3 regions of the Bacillus sp. Marseille-Q1617 genome follow, and region 1 is predicted to be linked to each of the others. Evidence: a T-box and tRNA genes for the amino acid it is inferred to sense, from the RefSeq annotation. Region 1 holds a T-box; the other regions hold tRNA genes.
The links. The T-box of region 1 lies ahead of lysS (lysine--tRNA ligase). A T-box ahead of a tRNA ligase gene usually reads a tRNA of that ligase, here a tRNA-Lys.
Positions count from the first base shown of each region.

Region 2: it encodes a tRNA-Lys, which carries the amino acid that the T-box ahead of lysS (lysine--tRNA ligase) is inferred to sense. The anticodon was not compared.
Region 3: it encodes a tRNA-Lys, which carries the amino acid that the T-box ahead of lysS (lysine--tRNA ligase) is inferred to sense. The anticodon was not compared.

Region 1 is NZ_CAHJXM010000001.1:698,896-708,602, forward strand. It holds gene HWX64_RS03440 (hypothetical protein) at 1-200, shown strand, start outside; gene HWX64_RS03445 (hypothetical protein) at 204-662, shown strand; gene HWX64_RS03450 (3-methyladenine DNA glycosylase) at 1,420-1,545, shown strand; gene HWX64_RS03455 (MBL fold metallo-hydrolase) at 1,675-2,442, shown strand; gene HWX64_RS03460 (UTRA domain-containing protein) at 2,649-3,368, shown strand; T-box leader at 3,467-3,730, shown strand; gene lysS (lysine--tRNA ligase) at 3,820-5,280, shown strand; gene HWX64_RS03470 (amylo-alpha-1,6-glucosidase) at 5,446-7,173, opposite strand; gene HWX64_RS03475 (PTS transporter subunit EIIC) at 7,300-8,793, shown strand; gene HWX64_RS03480 (sensor histidine kinase) at 9,074-9,707, shown strand, end outside.
Region 2 is NZ_CAHJXM010000002.1:1,005,699-1,015,405, forward strand. It holds rRNA gene HWX64_RS16370 (23S ribosomal RNA) at 1-1,158, shown strand, start outside; rRNA gene rrf (5S ribosomal RNA) at 1,307-1,423, shown strand; tRNA gene HWX64_RS16380 (tRNA-Val) at 1,436-1,511, shown strand; tRNA gene HWX64_RS16385 (tRNA-Thr) at 1,647-1,722, shown strand; tRNA gene HWX64_RS16390 (tRNA-Lys) at 1,747-1,822, shown strand; tRNA gene HWX64_RS16395 (tRNA-Leu) at 1,858-1,942, shown strand; tRNA gene HWX64_RS16400 (tRNA-Gly) at 1,948-2,022, shown strand; tRNA gene HWX64_RS16405 (tRNA-Leu) at 2,032-2,120, shown strand; tRNA gene HWX64_RS16410 (tRNA-Arg) at 2,187-2,263, shown strand; tRNA gene HWX64_RS16415 (tRNA-Pro) at 2,271-2,347, shown strand; tRNA gene HWX64_RS16420 (tRNA-Ala) at 2,356-2,431, shown strand; tRNA gene HWX64_RS16425 (tRNA-Met) at 2,546-2,622, shown strand; tRNA gene HWX64_RS16430 (tRNA-Ile) at 2,627-2,703, shown strand; tRNA gene HWX64_RS16435 (tRNA-Ser) at 2,721-2,813, shown strand; tRNA gene HWX64_RS16440 (tRNA-Met) at 2,989-3,062, shown strand; tRNA gene HWX64_RS16445 (tRNA-Asp) at 3,138-3,214, shown strand; tRNA gene HWX64_RS16450 (tRNA-Phe) at 3,375-3,450, shown strand; tRNA gene HWX64_RS16455 (tRNA-His) at 3,478-3,553, shown strand; tRNA gene HWX64_RS16460 (tRNA-Gly) at 3,562-3,635, shown strand; tRNA gene HWX64_RS16465 (tRNA-Ile) at 3,637-3,713, shown strand; tRNA gene HWX64_RS16470 (tRNA-Asn) at 3,723-3,797, shown strand; tRNA gene HWX64_RS16475 (tRNA-Ser) at 3,801-3,891, shown strand; tRNA gene HWX64_RS16480 (tRNA-Glu) at 3,896-3,967, shown strand; gene HWX64_RS16485 (PTS mannitol transporter subunit IICBA) at 4,320-6,233, shown strand; gene HWX64_RS16490 (BglG family transcription antiterminator) at 6,355-8,433, shown strand; gene HWX64_RS16495 (mannitol-1-phosphate 5-dehydrogenase) at 8,430-9,578, shown strand.
Region 3 is NZ_CAHJXM010000001.1:147,432-157,138, reverse strand. It holds partial or broken gene HWX64_RS00910 (IS256 family transposase) at 209-1,371, shown strand; tRNA gene HWX64_RS00905 (tRNA-Asp) at 1,877-1,953, opposite strand; tRNA gene HWX64_RS00900 (tRNA-Met) at 1,961-2,034, opposite strand; rRNA gene rrf (5S ribosomal RNA) at 2,114-2,230, opposite strand; rRNA gene HWX64_RS00890 (23S ribosomal RNA) at 2,332-5,267, opposite strand; rRNA gene HWX64_RS00885 (16S ribosomal RNA) at 5,575-7,126, opposite strand; tRNA gene HWX64_RS00880 (tRNA-Gly) at 7,234-7,307, opposite strand; tRNA gene HWX64_RS00875 (tRNA-Pro) at 7,328-7,404, opposite strand; tRNA gene HWX64_RS00870 (tRNA-Arg) at 7,460-7,536, opposite strand; tRNA gene HWX64_RS00865 (tRNA-Leu) at 7,554-7,639, opposite strand; tRNA gene HWX64_RS00860 (tRNA-Leu) at 7,708-7,789, opposite strand; tRNA gene HWX64_RS00855 (tRNA-Lys) at 7,827-7,902, opposite strand; tRNA gene HWX64_RS00850 (tRNA-Gln) at 7,907-7,981, opposite strand; tRNA gene HWX64_RS00845 (tRNA-Asp) at 8,059-8,135, opposite strand; tRNA gene HWX64_RS00840 (tRNA-Glu) at 8,270-8,341, opposite strand; tRNA gene HWX64_RS00835 (tRNA-Ser) at 8,359-8,449, opposite strand; tRNA gene HWX64_RS00830 (tRNA-Asn) at 8,457-8,531, opposite strand; gene HWX64_RS00825 (SprT family protein) at 8,675-9,142, opposite strand; gene cmpA (cortex morphogenetic protein CmpA) at 9,287-9,406, shown strand; gene HWX64_RS00815 (Tex family protein) at 9,578-9,707, opposite strand, start outside.

The DNA of each region.
Region 1 (9,707 bases):
GGGAGATAAAGCTGGCAACAGCAGTAGTTAAATCTGATTGGTTATTATTTTTCCCTTCTCTGTATGGGTTTGCTGTTTTTGATTCATATAGTAATACCATTGAAAACAATAAATTATATGACAAAGTACAACGTAAATATTTTGTGGAGAGGTACCAATCTCCATCATTTAAGATTCGTAAGGGGCAGAAGGTGGAGTAGACCATGCAACTCTTCTCAACATTTGAACATACGGTTCATATAGAAATGGCTGTGGCGACGCTGGAGAAAAAGGGAATTGCTCAGCAAGATATATTTATCGTCCCTTTGGATAACATGACGGAGGAACGTAAGGTATTCGATGATATCCATCGCTCTGATGGAACTTCTTTAATTGATGTAGGAGCCGCACTTGCGACTGCATTTGCCGTCATCGGGGCAAGTATTGGATTTGAGTTGGAGTGGGGGCCGATCTATTGGGGACTGATTGGTGCAGCCTCCGGATTTTTGAGTGGCTTTGCTATTCGCCTCTTTACGGAAAAAGTGTTGAAAAAGAAAAGAAGATTGTTGAAAGGCTTTCATTCTGAAATCATCATGATCGTCGACTGTGAAGAGTCAAAGGGAGAGTTGGTAGAAAATATATTGTTCAAGCATTATGCGTTGGGAGTGGCAAAAGTGAAGTGATGACGTTAACCAGAGAATGGTAGGCACGGTTGACTTTACTATATACAGAACAAGAGACTCGTCAATTGACGAGTCTCTTTTGTATTATCGCTGTCAACAAAAGTGCCAATAAGCATGAAATTTTAGCTTTTGAAAAAATACCTTTTTAGCTATTTCCTTCTTTTTTTAATAGTACCTTTTCAAGCAGGAACTTAATAACCATTGCTTTGAGAATATAGATTGGTACGGAATAAGTGTATTTCCAATTGGTTAACTCATAAATTTTTATTTTCACGAAGAAAGGTTCGGCTATGTAGGAGTTGAAAAGAGCGACCACAATGTTTGCGATAATAAAGGGTTTCCACTTTGTGCTGGAGACCCCGGGGTGAGGTATGGTGCCTGCTTGTCCCCAAATATTACTTTCGATGGAACGGAAATGGTTCCCTGCTCTACCCTTCCGTTTTTTTTAAGATAACAAGAGTCCTCCCCCACGCTCCTCATACAAGAACTCACCCAAAATTAGATTGGAACCGTCCCTCAGTTTTCATGTGAGCCCAAAATAATAGTAATATTATACTCTTTTATATTGGTTTGCCAATTTTTGTTTTATTAGCTGTTTAGAGGGAAAACGCCGAATAGAATGCCAAAACACTTCAAGGAGAGTTTTGATTAGCCATCAGCAAGAACTCCAGTACGAAGGTAAGGTGGAAAGTTCGGATTCTGCATACGTAAGTCATATCCATAGAGGAATAACATCTGATGAAACGGAGGTTATAATATGAGTGAAAAAAAGGACAAGGACTCAGTTGAACAGCAAAAAAAGAAAGAGGAAGGCCAGGATATTGATCCCCAGCGTGATACGGACAAGCCTGCACACAGCAAGAATGAAAAGACCGACAAATAACTTTCCGGATTTGAACGATAGTACGAATCACTAAATCCCTCCTGATAGGTAACATCATCTGATCAGGAGGGATTTGTCTAACTCAGAGAATTCCCCAGGTTGTAAATCCTTGAAAAGGAGGAATGGACAATGGACAAGAAGATCCCTGTCACGTCAGTAAAATCAGGCCAACTGATTGAACCGGCACCCGGGATTCATCAATACACCAATCAGGTAGTCAATCTTTTTTTTATTGGTGATTACAACCGATGGGTGCTGATTGATGCGGGCATGCCAAAGTCCGCAGACGAGATCATGGAACAGGCAGAGAAGCTTTACGGAAAGGGTGCGCGACCGGAAGCCATCTACCTGACACACGGTCACTTTGACCATATCGGCAGCCTTGAAAAGCTGATCAGCGTTTGGGATGTGCCTGTCTATGCTCATAGGGAAGAGTTTCCGTATTTAACAGGTGAGCTTGATTATCCTACACCTGACCCGAAGGCAGGCAGAGGCATGGTTGTGAAGCTGTCTCCTATGCTTTTCCCACATGAGGGGATTGACATAACTGGGAAGATTCATTCCTATTCAGATGATCATCAACTGCCCCACCTGCCTGGATGGCAATGGATCCATACGCCGGGGCACACACCGGGACACGTCTCGTTTTATCATCACGACAGCAGGGTCCTTATCGCAGGCGATGCACTAATTACTGTAAAACAGGAATCAATAGCCCATGTACTCACTCAAAAAAAGGAACTTGACGGTCCACCGGATTATCTGACCCAAGATGAGGATTTAGCTGTCCAGTCTATGAAAATCATCTTGAACATGAAGCCGGATCTTCTTCTCAGCGGCCATGGCATGCCGATGACGGCGGATGAATTGAATAAGAGTATCGAGGGTTTGATTTAAGTTCGCGCGTCCTCAACAGTTGTTTTTTTATAAAAGGTGAAGCTCTTCTGAATCAGGGAGGGGCTTCACCTTTTTAGGCGACTCATACACCGTGCTTCTTGATTGAAGAGAAGAAATAGCATAATAATATCAGGCTTCAGGTCCACCTTCCCGCCAACTTATGATACTATCTCAATAAGAAGAACAGTGCAGGACAGGAGGCAACCATGCCAAAAACGAAATACATAGAAATCTATGAAGACCTAAAACATAAAATTGAACAGAATATGTATGAATATCAGCAGCTGCTGCCTTCGGAGAATACGCTGGTAAAGGAGTATGAGTGCTCGCGGAATACGGTGCGGCGCGCGATCGGGAATCTGGTGAGCGACGGGTATGTCCAGACGAAACACGGCCAGGGTGTGCGTGTCATTTATCAGGATTTCAAGCAGAATGAGTATATGTTCGGGGAGACGGAGTCGTTCAAGGAGTTTGCCCGGCGGAATCATAAAAAACATGAGACGAAGGTGATAGTGTTTGAGGAGCTGACGGTGGATGACGAGCTTCATGCGCTTACCCTGATTCCGGCCGGGGTTGAGGTGTATCATCTGAAGCGTGTCCGTTACCTTGAAGGAAATCCTGTCATCATGGACCACAACTATTTCAGGAAAGATGTGGTGAAGGGGCTGACGGTCGAGATCGCGGAGGATTCGATTTATGAGTATCTGGACCGGGAACTTGATCAGCGTGCGGTCACCGCCAAGCGGAAGATGGTGGTGGAACGTACGACGGAAGCTGATGAGACGTATTTGAATCTGGATGGTTTCAACAGCGTGGTGGTGGTGACGAGCCATATCTTCAATTCGGATGGTGTCATGTTCGAGCGTACCCAGTCGCGTCATACGCCTGGGAATTTTGTTTTCTTTGATCAGACACAGCGGAAGTAAGAAAAGCGAAGGCGCTTTAGCCCCAAATAGTAATTTCATCATTGAATTTGACTTGCCAATTTATTCATTGTAAAATATTCTTAATTTTCTATATGAAACAATTGGCTATGAAGAGAAGAGTAATTTTGATTCATTATTTTCAGAGAGCTCCGGCTGGTGAAAAGGAGTAATAATAATCTTAATGAAAAAAGACTTGGAGCTTCGTGCGGATTTAAGAATTTTCTTAATGATGCGGCGACGGGATCTCCCGTTATAGAGATAGGGTATAATCAAACATAAAATTGCCGTACCCGAAGAGGTTGATATGGTGACATATCAATAAACTGAGGTGGTACCACGGAGATATAACTCCCGTCCTCAAGATGAATAATCTTGGGGGTGGGAGTTTTTTTGTTGTTTAAAAGGAACAATCCAATGATTTATAAAAAACTAAAAGAATGGAGTGATATGTATGAGTAATGAACAAACAGAGGGCAGAATGGAGAAGTTAGAGACATTAAGATCTAATGGAATTTCAGTATACCCAGAAAGGTTTTCCACTAATTATGAACTTTTTGAAGCCTCTCAGCTTGAAGACGGTACTTCTGGTGTCCGAGTGGCGGGTAGGATCATGAGTATTAGAAACTTCAACAAATTAATTTTCATAACCATTTCAAACATTCAAGGCAGTTTACAACTACTTTTAAAAAGGGATGAGGTTGGTCAGCTGCTGTTTAAGCAATTTAATGATGTAGTAGATATAGGAGATTTTATTGGCGTGACAGGTCGAATGTATACTACCAGGACGCAAGAAAAAACATTACGAATCGAAAGCTATGTTTTTCTTGGGAAAGCATTGCGGAGCCTTCCAGAAAAATGGCACGGCTTAAGCAATATTGAACTTCGATATAGACAGCGTTACTTAGATTTAATGATGACAAAAGAGACACAAAATCGATTACTGTCCAGGAGCAAAATGGTCCGGGCGATTCGCAGGTTTTTTGAAGACCAAGAATTCCTGGAAGTAGAAACGCCAGTGTTGCAGCATACTTCATCAGGTGCCATTGCGAAACCTTTCAGGACCTATCATCATTCATTAGATACTGAATTAAACTTACGGATTGCTCCGGAAACTTATTTGAAAAGGTTAATCGTAGGTGGTTTTACGAAAGTATTTGAATTGGCAAAATGCTTTAGGAATGAAGGGATAAGCCCTCAACATCTTCAAGAATTTACAATGGTCGAAGGTTACGCAGCATACTGGAATTATGAAGATACAATGAAATTAATGCGCGAGATGGTATTGTTTATTTTAAGGGAAACTTTTCATACCACAACGATTACATTAAAAGGACAAACGATTGATTTTTCACTTGAATGGGAAGTGATCTCCTTCAGGGATATAATTCACAAAGAAACAGGAATAGATATAAACCTTTATCCTGATGTAAAAGATCTATACCAGGAAACGAAAAGAAGAAATATTGAACTGGATCATACTGAAATTAATTCTTTAGGGAGAGGTAACTTCATTGATTTACTGTATAAAAAAACGTGCCGGCCTCAACTTGTAAAACCAACATTTTTAATTCAGCACCCTATTGATTTATCCCCACTCGCCAGAGCGAATGATGAGGATCAAACTCTTACCGATCGTTTCCAATTAGTCGTAAATGGTGCCGAAATTATTAATGCTTATTCTGAACTTGTTGATCCGGTTGAACAAAGAAAAAGGCTGGAAGCTCAAGCCATTCTAAAAAGTAATGGGGATTCAGAAGCTATGGAGATGGATGAAGATTATTTAACAGCTATGGAATATGGGATGCCTCCTATTTCCGGATGGGGATTTGGAATTGAAAGGTTATTAATGGTACTAACGGACAGCGATACAATTAAAGAATGTACATTATTCCCTTTGACTAAAAAGTTATAACGGCACTGTATATAAGCGAATATGCCTCTGAATAATACTAGCTAATTGATCATACAATACTTCACTCCGTTAAAGGGGGATAGAATGGAATAAGACAAAGAAAACCCCAGAACCAAAAGATTCTGGGGTTTTCTTTGTCTAAATAACGTTCAAAATAGACCTTAACTATCCAGCCAGCTTCCCAGCCAAATGAATAAACACACTCGAGGTCCATGTGTGCGCAAGATCTCGTAATCCTTCGCCTGTCTCAGCATGGAAGTTCTCCGCAAATCCGCCATGCTTGCAAAGGTCAAGGAATTTCCAGGCTACCTCTTTCGCCAGTTCATGTTCCCCGCATTCTTCAAATGCTTCCACGAACAGAAGGGTGGTCGGGGCCCATATTGGACCGCGCCAGTAGGCATCCTCTTCATAGAGAGGACTGTCGATGGCTTCCGAAGCAATTCCCCATTTGGTAAGATAGCGGTCGCTCTTCAGTGTGTCGATCATTTTTCTGCGGGCGGCTTCCGGCAGTTTATCGGAAAGGATGATGGAAACCAGCGGCAGATATCCTTCGCTTTCAATCGCTTTGCCGTCCCTTGTGAAGCGGGCGACGGGCAGGTCGTCGACTAGGAAGTATTCGCAGAATTTCTCTGTGTATCTGTCCGTTTCTTTTTCCCAGTGAGCTTGGTCTTCTGACCGGCCCAGTTTTCCTGCTACGACTGCGAGCATGTCCATCGACTTGATCAGGAACGCTGTCAGGTCGGGTGAATCGATGATGTCGGCATCCCTGAACACGGTGCTGTTGTCCTGGCCGGAGTCATTGCCGTGATGGTATTCGCAGATGCCGTCGCGGTTGAAGTCTTTGTAGTGAAGATAGAATTCTACGTGTCTCTTAATCTGTGAAAAAATGGTCTCCAGCTGTTCGGTGGAGAGGGTCATCTTTTCCATCATCTTCAGGACGAACAAACCTTGCACCGGCGGCTTGGAGAAGTTCCATCGGATGGTCGAGTCGCTGACGGACCCCGGGATCTGGCCTTTGTCGTCCTGGTGGTCGAATAACAGCTGGATTTGATCCCAAGCGAGCTGATCGTCGACACCGGCAAGGGCCAGTCCGTTGAAGGCGTTGTCCCAGCTCCATACACCAGGGAAGTTGGCATTCGACATATACATCGCTTTTCGTTTTAACAGGCCTTGCTCATTGACGATGCAGGTCCAGTTCAGATACGCGGCTTCTCTCAGTGTTTGTTCATATCCCTCAGGGACAGCCGGCTGTTTTTCCAAGAATGATAGAAAATGATTCGTGCTTTTATCGAGTGCGGCCTCGAATGAGTATTCTCTTTCTTCAGGGAAACCGCCATTGGTCGGCACGTCTTCGATGACACATAGGAAGTCCCCAGCGCCTTCAAGTTGGGTAATATGAATAGAGGACAGATTATCCGCCTCGACCGTGCTCCCGGTTGTGTCCATGAAGACATTCTGCTGAAGGGAGACGTTGCCGTCCGGGGCAAAGATCATGTACTTGGTGAGATTCTTGTAGCTGTTGATCAGGCAGAATTCTTCACCCGGGTTTCCTAATAGATAGTTATATTCGAAGTTGAAGACGGGCTGGGTGTCGAGGATGAGCCCGACGTTGTCACCGCTCCCTTTTACAAAAATACGCTCGGAATCTTCGAAGCAGAGATGAAGTTCCCCGCCGTCGAATGAAAGGGAGATCCGGAATTCGTCTGCTTCATATGTGTATGGTACGGGGGTGCCGTTCACGGCCGGGATAATCTTTAGGGCATTTTGATGCTGCTTGGATTTCCCCCGAACCGAGTTCAGGTACAATCCGTTTTTCTCAGGCGTTTCGCTTTCCTGGAAGGTGAGGGCCATATAGGAACCGAAATGGCTCATCGGTGTAATTGTGATATCCATGTTGAACTCTCCTTTTTTTCAAAATTGTCTTGACAATAATTGATAACAATTTATACTGTACTATAACGAACTTGTTTAAACAAGTTGAAAATTTTATGAAAGCGATTAATCGAGGAGGTCAAGGTGATGGGCTTTAAGGAAAATGTTTCTGACATTATAAAGAATATAGGCGGCGCCGGGAACGTTAGCAGTGCTTCGCATTGTGTGACAAGGCTGCGCCTGGTGCTTGTGGATGAGAGTTTGGTAGATTTAGAGGCCCTTGAGGCAAATGAACTTGTGAAGGGGACGTTCTCAGCGAGCGGACAATTCCAGGTGATCATTGGTCCGGGCATGATTGAAAGGGTTTACAGCGAATTTGTCACGCAAACCGGTGCGGAGGCCGTGACGAAGGACGATATGAAGAAGGAAGTGGCCGAGAAGGGGAATGTCATCCAGAAAGGTGTCAGGGTGCTTGCGGATATCTTCATCCCGATCCTGCCGGCGATCGTTGCGGCCGGTCTATTGCTCGGGCTGAATAATATGCTCGCCAATCCAGGCATCTTCTATGATAAAAAATCACTGCTTGACGTTCACACTGGCTGGACAGGTTTTGCCGAATTTATCAATGTGATTGCGAATACAGCGTTTACATTCCTGCCGGTGCTCATCGCCTGGTCGGCTGCGAAGAAGTTCGGCGGAAGCCCGCTGCTTGGGATCGTACTTGGTTTGTTACTAGTTCACCCATCACTTATGTCCGCTTATGCGTATGCGGAGAATCCGGGGGACGTTGAATACTGGAGCCTGTTCGGATGGGATATTGCGAAGATCGGGTATCAGGGTCAGGTACTGCCGGTCATTTTTGCCACATGGATCTTGACCTGGTCTGAAAAGCAATTGAAGAGGGTCATCACGGATAATTTACAGATGATTTTTGTGGCACCGCTTGCATTGGTGTTCGCGGGGCTGTTGACGTTCGGAGTCATCGGACCGATCACGATGACAGGTTCGAACTGGATCACGGACGGCATCCTGTATCTCTTTGAAGTATCGCCTGTCATTGCCGGGGCCGTGTATGGATTCATCTCCGGTCCGCTTGTGATCACAGGGATGCATCACATCTTCTTGGGTGTCAACTTACAAATGGCCGGAACGCTTGGCTACGTTACACTATGGCCGATCGGGGAAACGGTCACACTTGCACAGGGTGCTGCAGCATTAACAATGTTCTTCATCATTAAGCAAAACAAGAAGCTGAAAGGTGTGTCCCTGACAGCAACCCTTTCAGCATGGCTCGGTGTAACGGAACCGGCCATCTACGGAATCAACCTCCGATTCCGCTACCCGTTCATCGCAGTGATGATCGGAAGCGCCGTTGGAAGTGCGTACCTGGCAGCCCAGGGAGTGAAAGCGACATCCGTCGGAGTGGGCGGCGTGCTATCGTTCCTGTCCGTTTATCCTGAACACTGGGCATTCTACTTTACCGGAATGGCCATCACGTTTGTCATCACGGTTGGATTGACGTTTGGGTTCTTTAAGAGTAATTTCTTTAAGGCAGGAATGACGGCTGATGGAAAAGCTGGTGCTAAGAGCAGTGCTGGTGTGAAAGGTGAGAAGTTGAAGGCTGAGAATGCATCGGTTTGATAGAAGGAGAACGGGGTGCCCGGATGGGTGCCCCGTTTTTTGTGCATTATTTTAAGGCCCGTCCCAGCGCGCGTTAATGCGTTAATGTATGTTGGGACGGGCTTTAAAGTTTTGCAGGGGCATAGGATTATGTTAGTTATGACACTTCTAGATATATTAGGGATTTTTCCTGCTCTCCCTCTCTTTCAGTCTTTTTACCCACCTGATTCTATGGTAACTTTAATAAAATAATAGTTTTATTTTTCAAACAATAAAATTACGCAGTTACCATGGAGGCGCTATGTTTTTCTCACTTCGCAACCGATTATTTATGATTTTCACTTTGCTGCTGACCTTTCCATTTCTAGTTCTATCAATCTTAATTCCCAACTGGTTTACGTCTATCATGGAAGAACGCACGACAAGTTCGACGATTGAAATGATGGAGCAGTATTCGTTGTATATTGATTCGATCACGTCACAGGCAGAGGATTTAGGAAAGCAAGTACTGGTGAACCCTACCACTCAGGAATGGATTAAGTCTGAGGAGAATGACAGGGAGGCAGGGAGTGCCGAACGTCTCCTGATGAAGAACCAGTTGAAGGCAGAATTATCTTCCATGATGATCAACAATTCCAAATCGATGTCTGTATCGGTTTTTCTCAACGATGGGACGGGGACTGCGGGAAATCTTCCTCCGCTAGAAAAAACGATATGGTTCGATGATTTCTATAAAAACGATCAGCGCTGGCTCCGGTCACATAATGATTTGATGGCTGATCACGTGAACAGTTACCTTCTTCCCCTCTTTGATATCAACACGCTTGATTTATCCGGGGTCATCAAAGTGAACTTTCCATCGTCCCTCCTTGAGAAAGCATTAAGCAAGATCAAGCTGGGGGAGAAAGGGAGAGTCTATCTCCTGGACAGGCACG
Region 2 (9,707 bases), on a different contig from region 1:
TCGAAGAGCCGCAGTGAATAGGCCCAGGCGACTGTTTAGCAAAAACACAGGTCTCTGCGAAGCCGTAAGGCGAAGTATAGGGGCTGACGCCTGCCCGGTGCTGGAAGGTTAAGAGGAGTGCTTAGCGCAAGCGAAGGTGCGAATCGAAGCCCCAGTAAACGGCGGCCGTAACTATAACGGTCCTAAGGTAGCGAAATTCCTTGTCGGGTAAGTTCCGACCCGCACGAAAGGCGTAACGATCTGGGCACTGTCTCAACGAGAGACTCGGTGAAATTATAGTACCTGTGAAGATGCAGGTTACCCGCGACAGGACGGAAAGACCCCGTGGAGCTTTACTGTAGCCTGATATTGAATTTTGGTACAGCTTGTACAGGATAGGTAGGAGCCTTGGAAGCCGGAGCGCCAGCTTCGGTGGAGGCGTTGGTGGGATACTACCCTGGCTGTATTGAAATTCTAACCCGCGCCCCTTATCGGGGTGGGAGACAGTGTCAGGTGGGCAGTTTGACTGGGGCGGTCGCCTCCTAAAGAGTAACGGAGGCGCCCAAAGGTTCCCTCAGAATGGTTGGAAATCATTCGCAGAGTGTAAAGGCACAAGGGAGCTTGACTGCGAGACCTACAAGTCGAGCAGGGACGAAAGTCGGGCTTAGTGATCCGGTGGTTCCGCATGGAAGGGCCATCGCTCAACGGATAAAAGCTACCCCGGGGATAACAGGCTTATCTCCCCCAAGAGTCCACATCGACGGGGAGGTTTGGCACCTCGATGTCGGCTCATCGCATCCTGGGGCTGTAGTCGGTCCCAAGGGTTGGGCTGTTCGCCCATTAAAGCGGTACGCGAGCTGGGTTCAGAACGTCGTGAGACAGTTCGGTCCCTATCCGTCGTGGGCGCAGGAAATTTGAGAGGAGCTGTCCTTAGTACGAGAGGACCGGGATGGACGCACCGCTGGTGTACCAGTTGTCTTGCCAAAGGCATCGCTGGGTAGCTATGTGCGGAAGGGATAAGTGCTGAAAGCATCTAAGCATGAAGCCCCCCTCGAGATGAGATTTCCCATCACTTTATGTGAGTAAGATCCCTGGAAGATGACCAGGTAGATAGGTCAGAGGTGGAAGCATGGTGACATGTGGAGCTGACTGATACTAATCGATCGAGGACTTAACCACAAAGAGTCATTTTTAAATGAACAACGGCAATACCGGTATTCTTGACATCAATCCTTTATCTAGTTTTCAGGGGATAAATTTTAAATTAATACTTGAAATTATCTCTGAAAAAGATATAATAATACTTGTCCTTTAAAAAGGATAACAGTCTGGTGACTATGGCGAAGAGGTCACACCCGTTCCCATGCCGAACACGGAAGTTAAGCTCTTCAGCGCCGATGGTAGTTGGGGGCTCTCCCCCTGTGAGAGTAGGACGTCGCCAGGCGATTTATATTTTGGAGGATTAGCTCAGCTGGGAGAGCATCTGCCTTACAAGCAGAGGGTCGGCGGTTCGATCCCGTCATCCTCCACCATAGATTTTTACGAAGCGTGAGCGGAGTAAAAGATCTTTCCTTCCTTTACTAAGAGCGAAGGAAAAAACGTCCTTAATTTCTACAATGTATTCAATGCTGAGTATATTGGACGAGTATTGCAAAACAACTTTACACGCCGGTGTAGCTCAACTGGTAGAGCAACTGACTTGTAATCAGTAGGTTGGGGGTTCAAGTCCTCTTGCCGGCACCACTTCGGTTTTACTCATTTTTATATGAGCCATTAGCTCAGTTGGTAGAGCATCTGACTTTTAATCAGAGGGTCGAAGGTTCGAGTCCTTCATGGCTCACCATTTGATGTTTGCAAAAGGCAAATGTCTCATTACATGCGGGTGTGGCGGAATTGGCAGACGCACCAGACTTAGGATCTGGCGCCGCAAGGCGTGGGGGTTCAAGTCCCTTCACCCGCACCATATTTGCGGAAGTAGTTCAGTGGTAGAACACCACCTTGCCAAGGTGGGGGTCGCGGGTTCGAATCCCGTCTTCCGCTCCAAAGATTTTTGCCGGGGTGGCGGAACTGGCAGACGCACAGGACTTAAAATCCTGCGGTAGGTGACTACCGTACCGGTTCGATTCCGGTCCTCGGCACCAAAGATTTTTGCTCTGGCAAAAGATATTTCCTTAATTTGCGGAAGCAAACATTCTTAATTATATTAAGCGCCCGTAGCTCAATTGGATAGAGCGTTTGACTACGGATCAAAAGGTTAGGGGTTCGACTCCTCTCGGGCGCGCCATCTATATCGGGAAGTAGCTCAGCTTGGTAGAGCACTTGGTTTGGGACCAAGGGGTCGCAGGTTCGAATCCTGTCTTCCCGACCACTTTAGATGGGGCCTTAGCTCAGCTGGGAGAGCGCCTGCTTTGCACGCAGGAGGTCAGCGGTTCGATCCCGCTAGGCTCCACCAAAGATTTTTGCTTCAGCAAAATATCTTACCTTTTACGCAGCGTAAGCGGAGTAAAATAATCTTCAATGTATTTGCTTCAGCAAAACATCTGAAAATTTCATTAAAATGTTTCTTGGCGGTGTAGCTCAGCTGGCTAGAGCGTACGGTTCATACCCGTGAGGTCGGGGGTTCGATCCCCTCCGCCGCTACCAATACGGACCTTTAGCTCAGTTGGTTAGAGCAGACGGCTCATAACCGTCCGGTCGTAGGTTCGAGTCCTACAAGGTCCACCATTCACATTTTAAAACACGGAGGAATACCCAAGTCCGGCTGAAGGGATCGGTCTTGAAAACCGACAGGGGTGTTAAAGCCCGCGGGGGTTCGAATCCCTCTTCCTCCGCCATATTTATTTTTTTACCCTTATTATCGTCGCGGGGTGGAGCACGTCCGAATAATCTTCGGAGCTTGCACATCAGCGCACCGACTGAGCAGCAGCTTGAATAAGCTTACTGAAGTCGGGGTGGTTCTAACGGATCTGTATTCGTAGGATCACAACTTATTTAAACGTTTATTATCGTCGCGGGGTGGAGCAGTTCGGTAGCTCGTCGGGCTCATAACCCGAAGGTCGCAGGTTCAAATCCTGTCCCCGCAATACCATTTTTGTTAAAGCAAATAGTAATCTAAGGGGTAACCGATGGATGAATATTTTGCTGGCGCAAAAATTCTTGGTCTGGTAGTTCAGTTGGTTAGAATGCCTGCCTGTCACGCAGGAGGTCGCGGGTTCGAGTCCCGTCCAGACCGCCACTAATTACATAGTGTGGCTTAGTAGCTCAGTTGGTAGAGCACGGTGAATAAGCTTCATCGAATAAACATCAGCGTACAGCTTGAGCAGCATCTTGAATAATCTTTCTGAAAGCTGGACGATGGACTATCACACTCTATGATTAGGAATTTTACATATGATGGCTCAGTAGCTCAGTTGGTAGAGCAATGGACTGAAAATCCATGTGTCGGCGGTTCGATTCCGTCCTGAGCCACCATTTTTCATTTATATCATACTTTTCATGGCGATTGTGGCGAAGTGGTTAACGCACCGGATTGTGGTTCCGGCATTCGTGGGTTCGATTCCCATCAGTCGCCCCATATATTTTGCGGGTGTAGTTTAATGGTAAAACCTCAGCCTTCCAAGCTGATGTCGTGGGTTCGATTCCCATCACCCGCTCCAAGGGCCTATAGCTCAGCTGGTTAGAGCGCACGCCTGATAAGCGTGAGGTCGGTGGTTCGAGTCCACTTAGGCCCACCATCTTAATATTCCGCAGTAGCTCAGTGGTAGAGCTATCGGCTGTTAACCGATCGGTCGCAAGTTCGAATCTTGCCTGCGGAGCCATATGGAGAAGTACTCAAGTGGCTGAAGAGGCGCCCCTGCTAAGGGTGTAGGTCGGGCAACCGGCGCGAGGGTTCAAATCCCTCCTTCTCCGCCATTAAGGCCCGTTGGTCAAGCGGTTAAGACACCGCCCTTTCACGGCGGTAACACGGGTTCGAATCCCGTACGGGTCATTCTGAAAGACTATCTAATCGATAGTCTTTTTTATTTTATATGTAAGTAATCATCGCTCAAAAGCAGCTGCCATGCTTGAATCCTTGGAGGGATTTCAAGTTCATTCCCGAGCGTGCCTTATAAATAAGAAGAGTAGAAACGCCCTGTGAATTTCCATAGGGCGTTTCTTTTTGTGAATCTTTTTTTTGAAGATATGTTAACTCTGCAAAGTATTAGAAAAGAGCCGGGGAGAAACAATAGGTTTGTCGTCACCGCTGTGACAAAGTTAGTTTTCATCTTCCTTGTTGTTCAGTATTCCGTGACCTATGATTAATATATGAGTACTTGATTTATATAGAAAGGAAGAGAAAAATGGCTCAATCAACTGTAAAAGTTAAAATACAAAAGTTTGGTAACTTCCTCAGTTCTATGGTCTTGCCGAATATCGGTGCCTTCATTGCATGGGGATTGATTACTGCATTATTTATTCCTACCGGTTTTTTTCCAAATGAAAGCCTTGCCAAATTAGTGGGGCCGATGGTCACGTATCTTCTGCCTCTCTTGATCGGGTATACAGGCGGTAAGCTTGTGCACGATCAGCGCGGCGGAGTCGTGGGTGCGATCGCTACAATGGGGGTCATCGTAGGTGCACCTGATACCCCGATGTTCCTCGGTGCTATGATCATGGGACCGCTTGGCGGTTACGGCATCAAGAAATTTGACAGTGCAATCGAAGGGAAGATCCGTGCAGGGTTTGAGATGCTTGTTAACAACTTCTCGGCGGGAATACTTGGCGGGATCCTTGCAATCCTTGCGTTTCTCGGGATCGGACCTGCTGTTGACGGACTGACAAAGCTTCTGGTTGCCGGTGTTGACTGGCTTATCGGTGCAGGGCTGCTGCCGCTGACAAGTCTGTTGATCGAACCTGCAAAAATCTTATTCTTGAATAATGCCATCAACCACGGTGTCCTTTCACCGATTGGGTTGGAACAGGTACAGCAAACGGGTCAATCGGTTCTTTTCTTACTGGAAGCGAACCCTGGACCGGGTCTTGGTGTATTGCTCGCATTTATGCTGTTCGGCAGGGGGACTGCCAAGCAATCCGCTCCTGGCGCAGCAATCATTCATTTCCTGGGAGGGATCCATGAGATTTACTTCCCTTATGTCCTTATGAAACCTATGCTGTTTCTTTCAGTCATACTGGGAGGAATGAGCGGAGTCTTCACGCTTGTTCTATTGGGCGGCGGCCTTTCCGCTCCTGCTTCGCCGGGAAGCATCCTGGCGATTGCTGCTGTCACACCTCCTGAAGGTATGAAGTATCTGGCAAACTTTGCGGCTGTCATTGTAGCAGCGGTTGTGTCATTCATCGTTTCGGCGATCGTCTTGAAATCAAGCAAGAAACAGGAAGACAATATTGAAGAAGCAACGAAGAAAATGGAAGAAATGAAAGGAAAGAAGAGTTCTGTTTCCGGACAAATCAATCAGCAGCAGGGCCCACTTCCTGGTGAAGTGAATAAAATTGTCTTTGCTTGTGATGCGGGAATGGGATCCAGTGCGATGGGTGCGTCATTACTGCGTAAAAAAGTGAAGGAGGCAGGACTTGATATTTTCGTAACGAATACAGCAATCAGTAATCTGCCGGCTGATGCACAGGTAGTCATCACTCAGGAAGAATTGACGCCGCGCGCGAAGAATAAACTGCCGGATGCATACCACATCTCGGTCGATAATTTCCTTTCAAGTCCGGAATACGATAAGCTTATTGGAAGCCTCCAAAATGACATCACGGAAGAACAGGATGAGCTTGTCGAGGATGCAGAAAAGGAAGCAGTCGGAGTCGAACCTCAGGGAGACGGGGATGACGATCTTCTACGAGAAGAAAACATCTTCATCGGCCAGGAGTTTCAGACGAAGGAAGACGCTATCCGATTTGCCGGGGAAGCACTCGTGAAAGCTGCTTATGTAGAAGACAGTTACGTCGATGCAATGATCGAAAGAGAAGGCATCACGACGACATACATGGGGAATAACGTGGCCATCCCCCACGGTACGGAAGACGCGAAGAAAGCGGTCATCAAATCAGGATTCACGGTCATTCAAGTGCCGAAAGGCGTGGACTTTAACGGTGAACAGGCAAAGCTGATCTTTGGTATCGCCGGTAAAGATGGCACGCATCTTGAGATCCTGTCAAGCATCGCCGTCATCTGCTCCGAGCAGGAGAACGTAGACAAGATGGTACAGGCAAAAACAGCTAAAGAACTGAAAGAAATCATCAATAACAACTAATATTCAATCCGGAAAGGTGTTTCTTGCCTTTCCGTTTTGGCGGTTAAAATCTAAACTACAAATAACTTACTCAATACACATTTAAGGCGCTGACTATACCATAAAGAAACGGAGGGAGAACATGTTCATTACCTCAAGGGAAAAATCGATTATAGAATTGATTGTAAAAACATCGGGTAAGCATACCGTTCACTCTCTCTCTGCTTTTATGAATGTCAGCGGCCGGACGATCCAACGGAATCTAAAATCCATCGAAGCCATTTTGAAACAGTATCATCTGGAGCTGAAGCGGACGCCGAGTGATGGATTATTCATTGACGGAAAGAACGAGCATATCTACAGGCTGATTCAAGGGTTGGCAGAAGCAAGCCCTACAGATGAAACACCTGAAGAACGAAAGCTGCAATTATTGATCACCCTGCTGCATGATGGACCTTCTTTCAAAAAGCAGGTCCTTGCCAATCAGCTGGGAATCAGTGTCACCACATTAAGCGCCTATCTTGACGAACTGGCAGATTGGCTGAATAAATTCAGCATCACGCTCACCAGGAAGAGAGGGGTGGGTGTAGAGATGATTGCGAATGAAGCCAGTAAGCGGCATGCTCTTGCAAGCTTCTTTCTCGTTTATTTTTATGAAGATATCATTGAAAGCTTGTATTTAATGCAAAAAGGTCATGCATTCAATGAACCGGTTCTTGGATATTTCCAGCCGGATCATCTGAAGGCTGTCTATCAGACGATTGACAGGCACTTATCCAATGAACAGCTGAGCCTTGTAGACAACGATTATATCGGCCTGGTCGTACATGTCTGCCTGAGCATTCAGCGGACGCAGAATGACTGCGTCATAACCGAAATGAACCAAGTGGAAAGCCATTACTCCAGTGAATACAATTTGATGATGGAGATTGCCGGAGAGCTGGAGGAGGTCCTTTCAATACGGATCACCGAATCGGATATCAACTTTTTGACGCTCATATTAAAAGGCTCCAAGGTACAAGAAACGGATGCTGCTTATTATGACAGTATTTTTCTAGGGCATCTGATTAAAAAAGTTGTCAAGGATGTTTCCACCAACCTGAATGTTGATTTAACTGACGACTTTTCACTGTTTCAGGGTCTCCTGGCCCATATGGGACCATCGATTTTCAGGCTGAAGCAGCAGATGGAATTATTCAATCCGCTGACGGAGGAAATCAAGGAAAAATATCCGGTCCTGTTTTTGGCGGTCAAAAACAGCCTTGAAAACCAATTTACGGATATACATTTCCCAGATGCCGAGGTTGCGTATATCGTCCTGCATTTCGGCTCTGCGCTTCTGATGAATGAGGAAAAGGTCAAAATCGACGCCGTCGTGGTCTGTCCAACCGGCATCGGGGCATCAAAGATGCTCGCAAGCCGCATTCAAAAAGAATTGAAGATGATTCATTCTGTGGATATCTTATCGATTGCAGATTTCCGGACTGCGAACCTGGGTGATTATGACCTCGTGGTTTCTACGGTAAGGCTTCCATTTACCGAGGTTGATTATCTTTTGGTCAATCCGTTGTTAAGCGAAAAGGACATCGGATTCATTCAGGATTATCTCCAAAAAAACATCGAAAAAATCACGCGAAAAAAATATATGAAGCCATCTCCACGGGAAGAGGATAACACACGACCTACAGAAATCAGAGGTTTACTGAAGGAAATAAAAGATGTTCATTCGAGCATCCAATCCATCCTCGATCATTTCCGTGTCTACCGGATGTCCTCTGTAGAGAGTCATCACGCTGTATTACATGAGATGGTGGGAAATGCTGAAAAGGATGATCTGGTGACGAATCCCCGATCCGTGTTGAATCAACTTGTTGAAAGGGAGAAAAAAGGCGGCCTCGGGATCCCGAACACCAATATGGGCCTTTTCCATTGCCGAGATAAAAACGTCATGATGCTGCTTTTCCAGATTGCCCATTTAGATCAACCGTGCATCATCAAGGGAATGGATGGGGCGGATCTTGAGATGAAAAGCCTCCTGCTGATGGTCGCTCCAGAGAATTTAAGCAAAAGAGAGCAGGAAATCCTTAGTATCATCAGTACGAGTCTTATTGAAGATCATAGATCGATGATGATTTACTCGTCCGCTAATGAAAACATGATTTATAAAAAGCTGGAAAATCTTTTTCTCGATTACCTACAAAATAACTTGATAAAGGAATGATGAAAGTGAAACGAACCGTTCATTTTGGTGCAGGAAATATTGGCAGAGGTTTTATCGGAGCATTATTTTCAAAATCTGGCTATCATGTCACTTTTGTCGACATTGCTGAAGGAATCATCGATAAACTGAATGAGGAAGGAACCTACCAGGTTAAATTAGCAACAGAAAAGAATGAAACCGAAACGATTTCCAATGTTTCCGGCCTTAATAATCTCCATCAGGAAAAGGAAGTGATTGAGGAGATCGAACAAGCAACTTATCTCACGACAGCCATCGGTCCGAATATCCTTCCCAGGATTGCACCGCTGATTTCGAAAGGTATTGAAAAGCGTGTCCTATCATCGGATGAACCTCTTTATATTATTGCATGTGAGAATCAAATCGGGGCGACGGATATTTTAAAGGGACACATCCTGGAGCAGTTACCTGAAGATGTGAAGTCCAAATTGGAAGGGAAGGTCCATTTCTTCAATTCAGCTGTTGACCGCATCGTACCGATTCAGGGGCAGGATTCCTTGGATGTCCTCGTTGAACCATACTATGAGTGGGTAGTGGAGGCGAAGGAAACAATCCCTCCAGTTACCGGCATGACAATTGTCAGCGATCTTGCACCATTCATTGAACGAAAGCTGTTTACGGTAAACACTGGTCATGCTGTAATAGCTTATCTCGGTTACTTGAAAGGAAAAACAACAATCGATGAAACATTGGCAGACGAAAGCATTGCTGATCAGGTGAAGGAGACGCTGAAAGAAACCGGGGCTTACCTGGTGAAGCAATACGGCCTGGATGAAAGTGAGCATCTCTCATATATCGAGAAAAACATCGAGCGATTCAAGAATGCTTACTTGAAGGACGGGGTCACTAGAGTCGGGCGCGCACCAATGCGTAAACTAGGTCCGGATGACAGACTGGTACGCCCGACTACAGAAGCTCAAAAAGCCGGCTTATCATATACTAATCTTGCTAAAGCCATTGCAGCGGCCTTATTATTTGACCATCCAGAGGATCCGGAAGCAGTCAAAATTCAGAAAATGATTAAGGAAAACGACGTTCCATACGTGCTCAAAGAAGTAAGCGGGCTGGACGAAACGAACCCGATCACATTAGAAGTGATTCGTCAGTATGAAGAATTAAAGGCGTAACCTGCAAAAAGGAGAGTGGAGACACTCTTCTTTTCTTATTTCTAATAGGAGAATGTTAAAATTAATAAAGCAGTTAACATGAAGATGGATCATTAAGAACTGGAGCGAGTTGAAAATAACAGGGGTGAT
Region 3 (9,707 bases), 550 kb from region 1:
AGGATGTAAGGAAAAAAGGATATATTCTGGGTTTTCTACGGCTTGTGGATGATTTGTAGTTGGAAAAACCATATTTTAATGTGATTTCTATTTAGATATACGTTTGAAAAGATTAAGTCCATATAATTGTGTAAAAAGAAAGAGTCATTTTATTCCTACTTGGCAACACTGTTTTCAGCGACGATAAACAATGAAAAGAGGAATAAATATGACTCACTTACAGTTTAACCTAGATTTGGACCTTTTAAAAGAAGCAGTGATCAGTTCTAATATTGAAACCGTGGTCAAGTCAGCCATTGTACTTGTGTTAAATGACTACATGGAAAAAGAAAGAGACGATTACCTACAAGCATCGGCATATGAACGCTCTTCTGAGCGACTAGATTATCGAAACGGGTATTATGAACGTGATTTCACTATGAGTATTGGAAAGCTGACACTCAAAGTTCCAAGAACTCGAAATGGTGAATTTTCCCCGACGGTATTTGAGAGGTACTCAAGATGTGATCAAGCCTTTGTCTTATCCATGATAGAGATGGTTATTAATGGCGTGTCTACTCGTAAGGTAACGCACATCGTTGAACAGCTTTGCGGAGAAAATGTATCAAAGTCTTTTGTTTCTTCACTGACACAAAAGTTAGATCCCATTGTCAATGATTGGGCCAGGAGGCCCTTGAATGGTGCTTATTTTCCTTTTGTATTTGTAGACGCCATGTATATAAAGGTGCGTGAGCACAATAAAGTAGTCTCAAAAGCTGTTTATATTGCCACAGCTCTTACCGAGAATAACAAGCGTGAAATCTTGGGGTTGATGGTGGACCACGTGGAGAACTACGAAAGCTGGTGTCGCTTCTTCCAGCAGCTCAAATCTAGGGGATTACAATCTCCTAAGCTTGTCATTTCTGATGCCCATCAGGGTCTACAAAAAGCCATAATGAGGGAATTCATCGGTACAAGCTGGCAACGATGTAACGTTCACTTTAAGCGAAATGTTTTCGAGAAGCTCCCAAAGAAAGATTCCATTGAAGTAAGAACAATGATCAAACGAATATTTGAGGCAATCACGATAGAAGACATGAGGAATTTCAAGGAAGAATTGATGAATAAGTTTAGTGAACAACCAAAATTTGAGAAGGCTTTAAAGGTACTAGATGAAGGGTTCGAAGATACCATTCAATATATGGAACATCCTGAAACAATTCGTCCACACATTCGGAGTACAAATAGTTTGGAACGTTTAAACCAGAAGTACGTAGGCGAGAAAGAGTGATTCGGATTTTCCCTAATACCCAGTCTGCATTTCGCTTGGTGGGAGCCGTATTACTTCACTATCAACAAACCGTATATTCCAAAAGAAAGTTCAGTAGTTAATAACGATTTTTGAGAAACTACCATCATGGATTTTTTCATAGCCGGTTGGGTCTGTCAAAGTGAAAAACCTTTGACAGACCCAACCGGCTATGAGATCAGGAACTCATGGTAGTTTCGCCAAAAAATGTGGGGGCTACAACAAATAACCCTAAATAGTTGAAAACAGCTGTAAGGAATTTTACACAATATTGCGGACTTGACTTTTGAAAAGGTGAAAAGTGTGTTTTCTTGGGATATTTCTGTCAGGAGAAAACCAGTTATGAACCTTTATCTAGTTTTATGATCCTGTTTGGGAATTTACGATCCTAATTCCATATTTATGATCCTCCCTGAAATTTTACGATCCTAATTCCGGATTTATGATCCTGTTTACACTTTTATGATCTTTTAATACTTATTCTAAATAAGCCGCCCCTAATACCGCATCTCATCACATCATTCACGAATAAAACCCTTTAAGACAAATAAAAAAACGAAACCAAAGTTTCGTTTACGTGTAAAGTAATGGCGGTCTGGACGGGACTCGAACCCGCGACCTCCTGCGTGACAGGCAGGCATTCTAACCAACTGAACTACCAGACCAATGGTATTGCGGGGACAGGATTTGAACCTGCGACCTTCGGGTTATGAGCCCGACGAGCTACCGAACTGCTCCACCCCGCGACGATAATATTGGTAATATATAGATTATACCACACTATATGTTACCGATGTTAGATTGTGCAAAAAAAATTTCATATCCGCCTGGCGACGTCCTACTCTCACAGGGGGAGAGCCCCCAACTACCATCGGCGCTGAAGAGCTTAACTTCCGTGTTCGGCATGGGAACGGGTGTGACCTCTTCGCCATAATCACCAGACGAATATTCAATTGAAGGGGTTGTTCCTTCAAAACTAGATAAAGGATTGATGTCAAGAAAGCCGAATATCGACCAATGTGTTCATTTAAAAATGACTCTTTGTGGTTAAGTCCTCGATCGATTAGTATCAGTCAGCTCCACATGTCACCATGCTTCCACCTCTGACCTATCTACCTGGTCATCTTCCAGGGATCTTACTCACATAAAGTGATGGGAAATCTCATCTCGAGGGGGGCTTCATGCTTAGATGCTTTCAGCACTTATCCCTTCCGCACATAGCTACCCAGCGATGCCTTTGGCAAGACAACTGGTACACCAGCGGTGCGTCCATCCCGGTCCTCTCGTACTAAGGACAGCTCCTCTCAAATTTCCTGCGCCCACGACGGATAGGGACCGAACTGTCTCACGACGTTCTGAACCCAGCTCGCGTACCGCTTTAATGGGCGAACAGCCCAACCCTTGGGACCGACTACAGCCCCAGGATGCGATGAGCCGACATCGAGGTGCCAAACCTCCCCGTCGATGTGGACTCTTGGGGGAGATAAGCCTGTTATCCCCGGGGTAGCTTTTATCCGTTGAGCGATGGCCCTTCCATGCGGAACCACCGGATCACTAAGCCCGACTTTCGTCCCTGCTCGACTTGTAGGTCTCGCAGTCAAGCTCCCTTGTGCCTTTACACTCTGCGAATGATTTCCAACCATTCTGAGGGAACCTTTGGGCGCCTCCGTTACTCTTTAGGAGGCGACCGCCCCAGTCAAACTGCCCACCTGACACTGTCTCCCACCCCGATAAGGGGCGCGGGTTAGAATTTCAATACAGCCAGGGTAGTATCCCACCAACGCCTCCACCGAAGCTGGCGCTCCGGCTTCCAAGGCTCCTACCTATCCTGTACAAGCTGTACCAAAATTCAATATCAGGCTACAGTAAAGCTCCACGGGGTCTTTCCGTCCTGTCGCGGGTAACCTGCATCTTCACAGGTACTATAATTTCACCGAGTCTCTCGTTGAGACAGTGCCCAGATCGTTACGCCTTTCGTGCGGGTCGGAACTTACCCGACAAGGAATTTCGCTACCTTAGGACCGTTATAGTTACGGCCGCCGTTTACTGGGGCTTCGATTCGCACCTTCGCTTGCGCTAAGCACTCCTCTTAACCTTCCAGCACCGGGCAGGCGTCAGCCCCTATACTTCGCCTTACGGCTTCGCAGAGACCTGTGTTTTTGCTAAACAGTCGCCTGGGCCTATTCACTGCGGCTCTTCGAGGCTATGCACCTCAAAGAGCACCCCTTCTCCCGAAGTTACGGGGTCATTTTGCCGAGTTCCTTAACGAGAGTTCTCTCGCTCACCTTAGGATTCTCTCCTCGCCTACCTGTGTCGGTTTGCGGTACGGGCACCTTTTTCCTCGCTAGAGGCTTTTCTTGGCAGTGTGGAATCAGGAACTTCGCTACTATAATTCGCTCGCTGTCACAGCTCAGCCTTCACGATGATGGGATTTGCCTCATCATCAGCCTAACTGCTTAGACGCACATATCCAGCAGTGCGCTTACCCTATCCTCCTGCGTCCCCCCATTGCTCAAACGGAAAAGAGGTGGTACAGGAATATCAACCTGTTGTCCATCGTCTACGCCTATCGGCCTCGACTTAGGTCCCGACTAACCCTGAGCGGACGAGCCTTCCTCAGGAAACCTTAGGCATTCGGTGGATGGGATTCTCACCCATCTTTCGCTACTCATACCGGCATTCTCACTTCTAAGCACTCCACCAGTCCTTACGGTCTGACTTCACTGTCCTTAGAACGCTCTCCTACCACTGACACCAAAAGGTGTCAATCCACAGCTTCGGTGATACGTTTAGCCCCGGTACATTTTCGGCGCAGAGTCACTCGACCAGTGAGCTATTACGCACTCTTTAAATGGTGGCTGCTTCTAAGCCAACATCCTGGTTGTCTAAGCAACTCCACATCCTTTTCCACTTAACGTATACTTTGGGACCTTAGCTGGTGGTCTGGGCTGTTTCCCTTTCGACTACGGATCTTATCACTCGCAGTCTGACTCCCATGGATAAGTCTTTGGCATTCGGAGTTTGTCTGAATTCGGTAACCCGATGAGGGCCCCTAGTCCAAACAGTGCTCTACCTCCAAGACTCTTACACATGAGGCTAGCCCTAAAGCTATTTCGGAGAGAACCAGCTATCTCCAAGTTCGATTGGAATTTCTCCGCTACCCACACCTCATCCCCGCACTTTTCAACGTGCGTGGGTTCGGACCTCCATCCAGTGTTACCTGGACTTCATCCTGGACATGGGTAGATCACCTGGTTTCGGGTCTACGACCACATACTCATTCGCCCTATTCAGACTCGCTTTCGCTGCGGCTCCGTCTCATCGACTTAACCTTGCATGGGATCGTAACTCGCCGGTTCATTCTACAAAAGGCACGCCATCACCCGTTAACGGGCTCTGACTACTTGTAGGCACACGGTTTCAGGTTCTCTTTCACTCCCCTTCCGGGGTGCTTTTCACCTTTCCCTCACGGTACTGGTTCACTATCGGTCACTAGGGAGTATTTAGCCTTGGGAGATGGTCCTCCCAGCTTCCGACGGGATTTCACGTGTCCCGCCGTACTCAGGATCCACTCAAGAGGGAACGAAGTTTCAACTACAGGGTTGTTACCTTCTTTGACGAGCCTTTCCAGACTTCTTCGTCTACTCCGTTCCTTTGTAACTCCGTATAGAGTGTCCTACAACCCCAAGAGGCAAGCCTCTTGGTTTGGGCTACATCCCGTTTCGCTCGCCGCTACTCAGGGAATCGCATTTGCTTTCTCTTCCTCCAGGTACTTAGATGTTTCAGTTCCCTGGGTCTGCCTTCCATACTCTATGTATTCAAGTATGGATATTGTTCCATTACGAACAATGGGTTCCCCCATTCGGAAATCTCCGGATCAAAGCTCACTTACAGCTCCCCGAAGCATATCGGTGTTAGTCCCGTCCTTCGTCGGCTCCTAGTGCCAAGGCATCCACCGTGCGCCCTTCATAACTTAACCGAATTGGTTGTTACAAGGTGTTAAAACCTAAAATGGCGATACTCGGTAATTTCTTGACTATCAATTTATCTTTATCTAGTTTTCAAAGAACAAGGCTACTGATTTGCTTCACATCGTGAAACACATCAGTGAATTTCCTTCGTGCTGCCTTGCGCTGAGGTGAAGACAACATCTTCGAATCAGCTTTGCCGCAAGCGCAAAGAAAATAAGAATTACTTGTTGTGAAACAAGTAATATCATTTTGATGGTTGAACCATCAAAACTGAACAAAACTTCGACTGTCAAACGTTTCATATATATTCCTTAGAAAGGAGGTGATCCAGCCGCACCTTCCGATACGGCTACCTTGTTACGACTTCACCCCAATCATCTGTCCCACCTTAGGCGGCTGGCTCCAAAAGGTTACCTCACCGACTTCGGGTGTTACAAACTCTCGTGGTGTGACGGGCGGTGTGTACAAGGCCCGGGAACGTATTCACCGCGGCATGCTGATCCGCGATTACTAGCGATTCCAGCTTCATGCAGGCGAGTTGCAGCCTGCAATCCGAACTGAGAACGGTTTTATGGGATTGGCTAAACCTCGCGGTCTCGCTGCCCTTTGTACCGTCCATTGTAGCACGTGTGTAGCCCAGGTCATAAGGGGCATGATGATTTGACGTCATCCCCACCTTCCTCCGGTTTGTCACCGGCAGTCATCTTAGAGTGCCCAACTGAATGCTGGCAACTAAGATCAAGGGTTGCGCTCGTTGCGGGACTTAACCCAACATCTCACGACACGAGCTGACGACAACCATGCACCACCTGTCACTCTGTCCCCCGAAGGGGAAAGCCCTATCTCTAGGGTTGTCAGAGGATGTCAAGACCTGGTAAGGTTCTTCGCGTTGCTTCGAATTAAACCACATGCTCCACCGCTTGTGCGGGCCCCCGTCAATTCCTTTGAGTTTCAGTCTTGCGACCGTACTCCCCAGGCGGAGTGCTTAATGCGTTAGCTGCAGCACTAAAGGGCGGAAACCCTCTAACACTTAGCACTCATCGTTTACGGCGTGGACTACCAGGGTATCTAATCCTGTTTGCTCCCCACGCTTTCGCGCCTCAGTGTCAGTTACAGACCAGAAAGTCGCCTTCGCCACTGGTGTTCCTCCAAATATCTACGCATTTCACCGCTACACTTGGAATTCCACTTTCCTCTTCTGCACTCAAGTTCCCCAGTTTCCAATGACCCTCCACGGTTGAGCCGTGGGCTTTCACATCAGACTTAAGAAACCACCTGCGCGCGCTTTACGCCCAATAATTCCGGACAACGCTTGCCACCTACGTATTACCGCGGCTGCTGGCACGTAGTTAGCCGTGGCTTTCTGGTTAGGTACCGTCAAGGCGCCGCCCTATTCGAACGGCACTTGTTCTTCCCTAACAACAGAGTTTTACGATCCGAAAACCTTCTTCACTCACGCGGCGTTGCTCCGTCAGACTTTCGTCCATTGCGGAAGATTCCCTACTGCTGCCTCCCGTAGGAGTCTGGGCCGTGTCTCAGTCCCAGTGTGGCCGATCACCCTCTCAGGTCGGCTACGCATCGTCGCCTTGGTGAGCCGTTACCTCACCAACTAGCTAATGCGCCGCGGGTCCATCTGTAAGTGGTAGCAAAAAGCCACCTTTCAACAGTTCCTCATGCGAGGAACTGAGTTATCCGGTATTAGCCCCGGTTTCCCGGAGTTATCCCAGTCTTACAGGCAGGTTACCCACGTGTTACTCACCCGTCCGCCGCTGATCTCAGGGAGCAAGCTCCCTTTGATCCGCTCGACTTGCATGTATTAGGCACGCCGCCAGCGTTCGTCCTGAGCCAGGATCAAACTCTCCGATAAAAGTTTGAATAGCTCTTTTTTGTAACGATATTCGTTACGGTAAATCTAGAATTAACGTTGACGTATTGTCTTGTTTTGTTCAGTTTTCAAGGTTCAAATGGTTAAATTGGAGCGGGTGATGGGAATCGAACCCACGACATCAGCTTGGAAGGCTGAGGTTTTACCATTAAACTACACCCGCATATATAATATGTATTGTGATGGTCGGGAAGACAGGATTCGAACCTGCGACCCCTTGGTCCCAAACCAAGTGCTCTACCAAGCTGAGCTACTTCCCGTTTCAGAAGCATTTAGTTCTTTTCATTCTTTCATACTCGCTTGTAGAAGAATTAGTGGCGCGCCCGAGAGGAGTCGAACCCCTAACCTTTTGATCCGTAGTCAAACGCTCTATCCAATTGAGCTACGGGCGCAGTATGTTAGATCCTTTTGGTGCGGCCGAGAGGACTTGAACCTCCACGGGGTTGCCCCCACTAGGCCCTCAACCTAGCGCGTCTGCCATTCCGCCACGACCGCGTTTAAAGCGACAAACACTATTATAACTAGGATTCACTGCTGTGTCAACAGTTTTTTAAAAATAATAATGCGGGTGAAGGGACTTGAACCCCCACGCCTTGCGGCGCCAGATCCTAAGTCTGGTGCGTCTGCCAATTCCGCCACACCCGCATGTAAATGAAAGATATTTTGCTGTCGCAAAAATCTTTGGTGAGCCATGAAGGACTCGAACCTTCGACCCTCTGATTAAAAGTCAGATGCTCTACCAACTGAGCTAATGGCTCATAATGGCTGGGCTAGCTGGATTCGAACCAACGCATGTCGCAGTCAAAGTGCGATGCCTTACCGCTTGGCTATAGCCCAATGCCTCGAAAAGTGACGAGGTTTATATAATAACATGTCCACCTCGTGGTCGTCAACCACTTTTCTAAAAAATATTCTGGCGGTCCGGACGGGACTCGAACCCGCGACCTCCTGCGTGACAGGCAGGCATTCTAACCAACTGAACTACCGGACCAAAGTTTTTTGCTTTAATAACTGTCATTAACTTGCGAGAGCGAAATAACTTACCTTAAATTGTTTCTGCGAAACAACCTCACCACAAAACGGTGCGTTTATCTCACATTCAATTTTGAAATAAAAATAAAAAAATGACCCGTACGGGATTCGAACCCGTGTTACCGCCGTGAAAGGGCGGTGTCTTAACCGCTTGACCAACGGGCCAGGATAATAAAATATAATGGCGGAGAAGGAGGGATTTGAACCCTCGCGCCAGTTGCCCGACCTACACCCTTAGCAGGGGCGCCTCTTCAGCCACTTGAGTACTTCTCCATAAAAATGGCTCCGCAGGCAGGATTCGAACCTGCGACCGATCGGTTAACAGCCGATAGCTCTACCACTGAGCTACTGCGGAACGTGAAGTATTCTAACGCTTTGTAAAATGTCTTATCGACTCTTTCGATTATAATGACTCAGCCGCTTCTTGTCAACTATTTTTCATAGAGTTTTTTAACTGTGTTATCCCTTTTTTCTTACCCTGTTTGGGTTGACCGGCAGCTAGGAACCCTGCTTTAGTTCTTCACGAAAAATAAGCTTCCCTTTACATCGTCCGCATACATATTTTTTTGTATCGATCCTTCTTTTCCTCTTGAATGTCAGATTGCATTTTGAACAGGAATAAATCAGTATTCTCCGGGCCCGTTTTGGGGTTGATAACGCGGTGCAGTGTCTAGGGGCCCCGACTTTATGAAGAAGATTTTTGAAGTCCGCGTCTCTATGCTTGTATCCCTTTCCTTCAATATGAAGGTGATAATGGCAGAGTTCATGTTTGATAATGCCAATCAATTCCGATACCCCATGTTCCTTCAAGTATTTCTCGTTAATATCTATATTGTGGCTCCCAAGCATGTACCTTCCGCCAGTCGTCCTGAGCCTGGGGTTGAAATAAGCTTTATGCTGAAATGGTTTATGAAAATATTGAAGTGAAATTTCTTCTACCAGGGTTTGCAGCTCTTCGTTTGTCATCCTCATTCTCCTTACCTTTACTCGTTTTCCAGCACAGGACAATCGTTTGAAGCATACACATAGATTATATAACATCCTGAAAGAATAGACACCGGCTGTCGTTTCAAGAATGTTTTCTGGAGATTGGAATAAGGAGGGTACCTTATGCCAAACTGGCTCGTTAATCAGATGAGGAAGGCATATCTTGAGAAGAATCGATATCAGATTAAACTTCTTAATCAATGCTGGAATTTTTATAGGAAGAAAAACTTCCCTCAACAATAATAATCGAAATGCCCAGGCCTCTCATTCGATAAGTCAGCCGGAAAGGCGTTTTTTGCCTTTTGGGTATGCTTGGCTTATGAACTCTAGCCTCTAGCCGCCGGAGCTCGACAAAAAGCTGACTTGATCGTTATCTTCAAGTCAGCTTTTATTTATTGAGCTTATTCTATTCAATTACTGAATCATCGTTAACGCAACTCTGCCCTTTTTCACATCGACACTGTCAACCCAAACGGTTACCACGTCTCCAACCGACACAACATCAAGCGGGTGTTTGACGAAGCCTTGTTTGAGCTTAGAGATA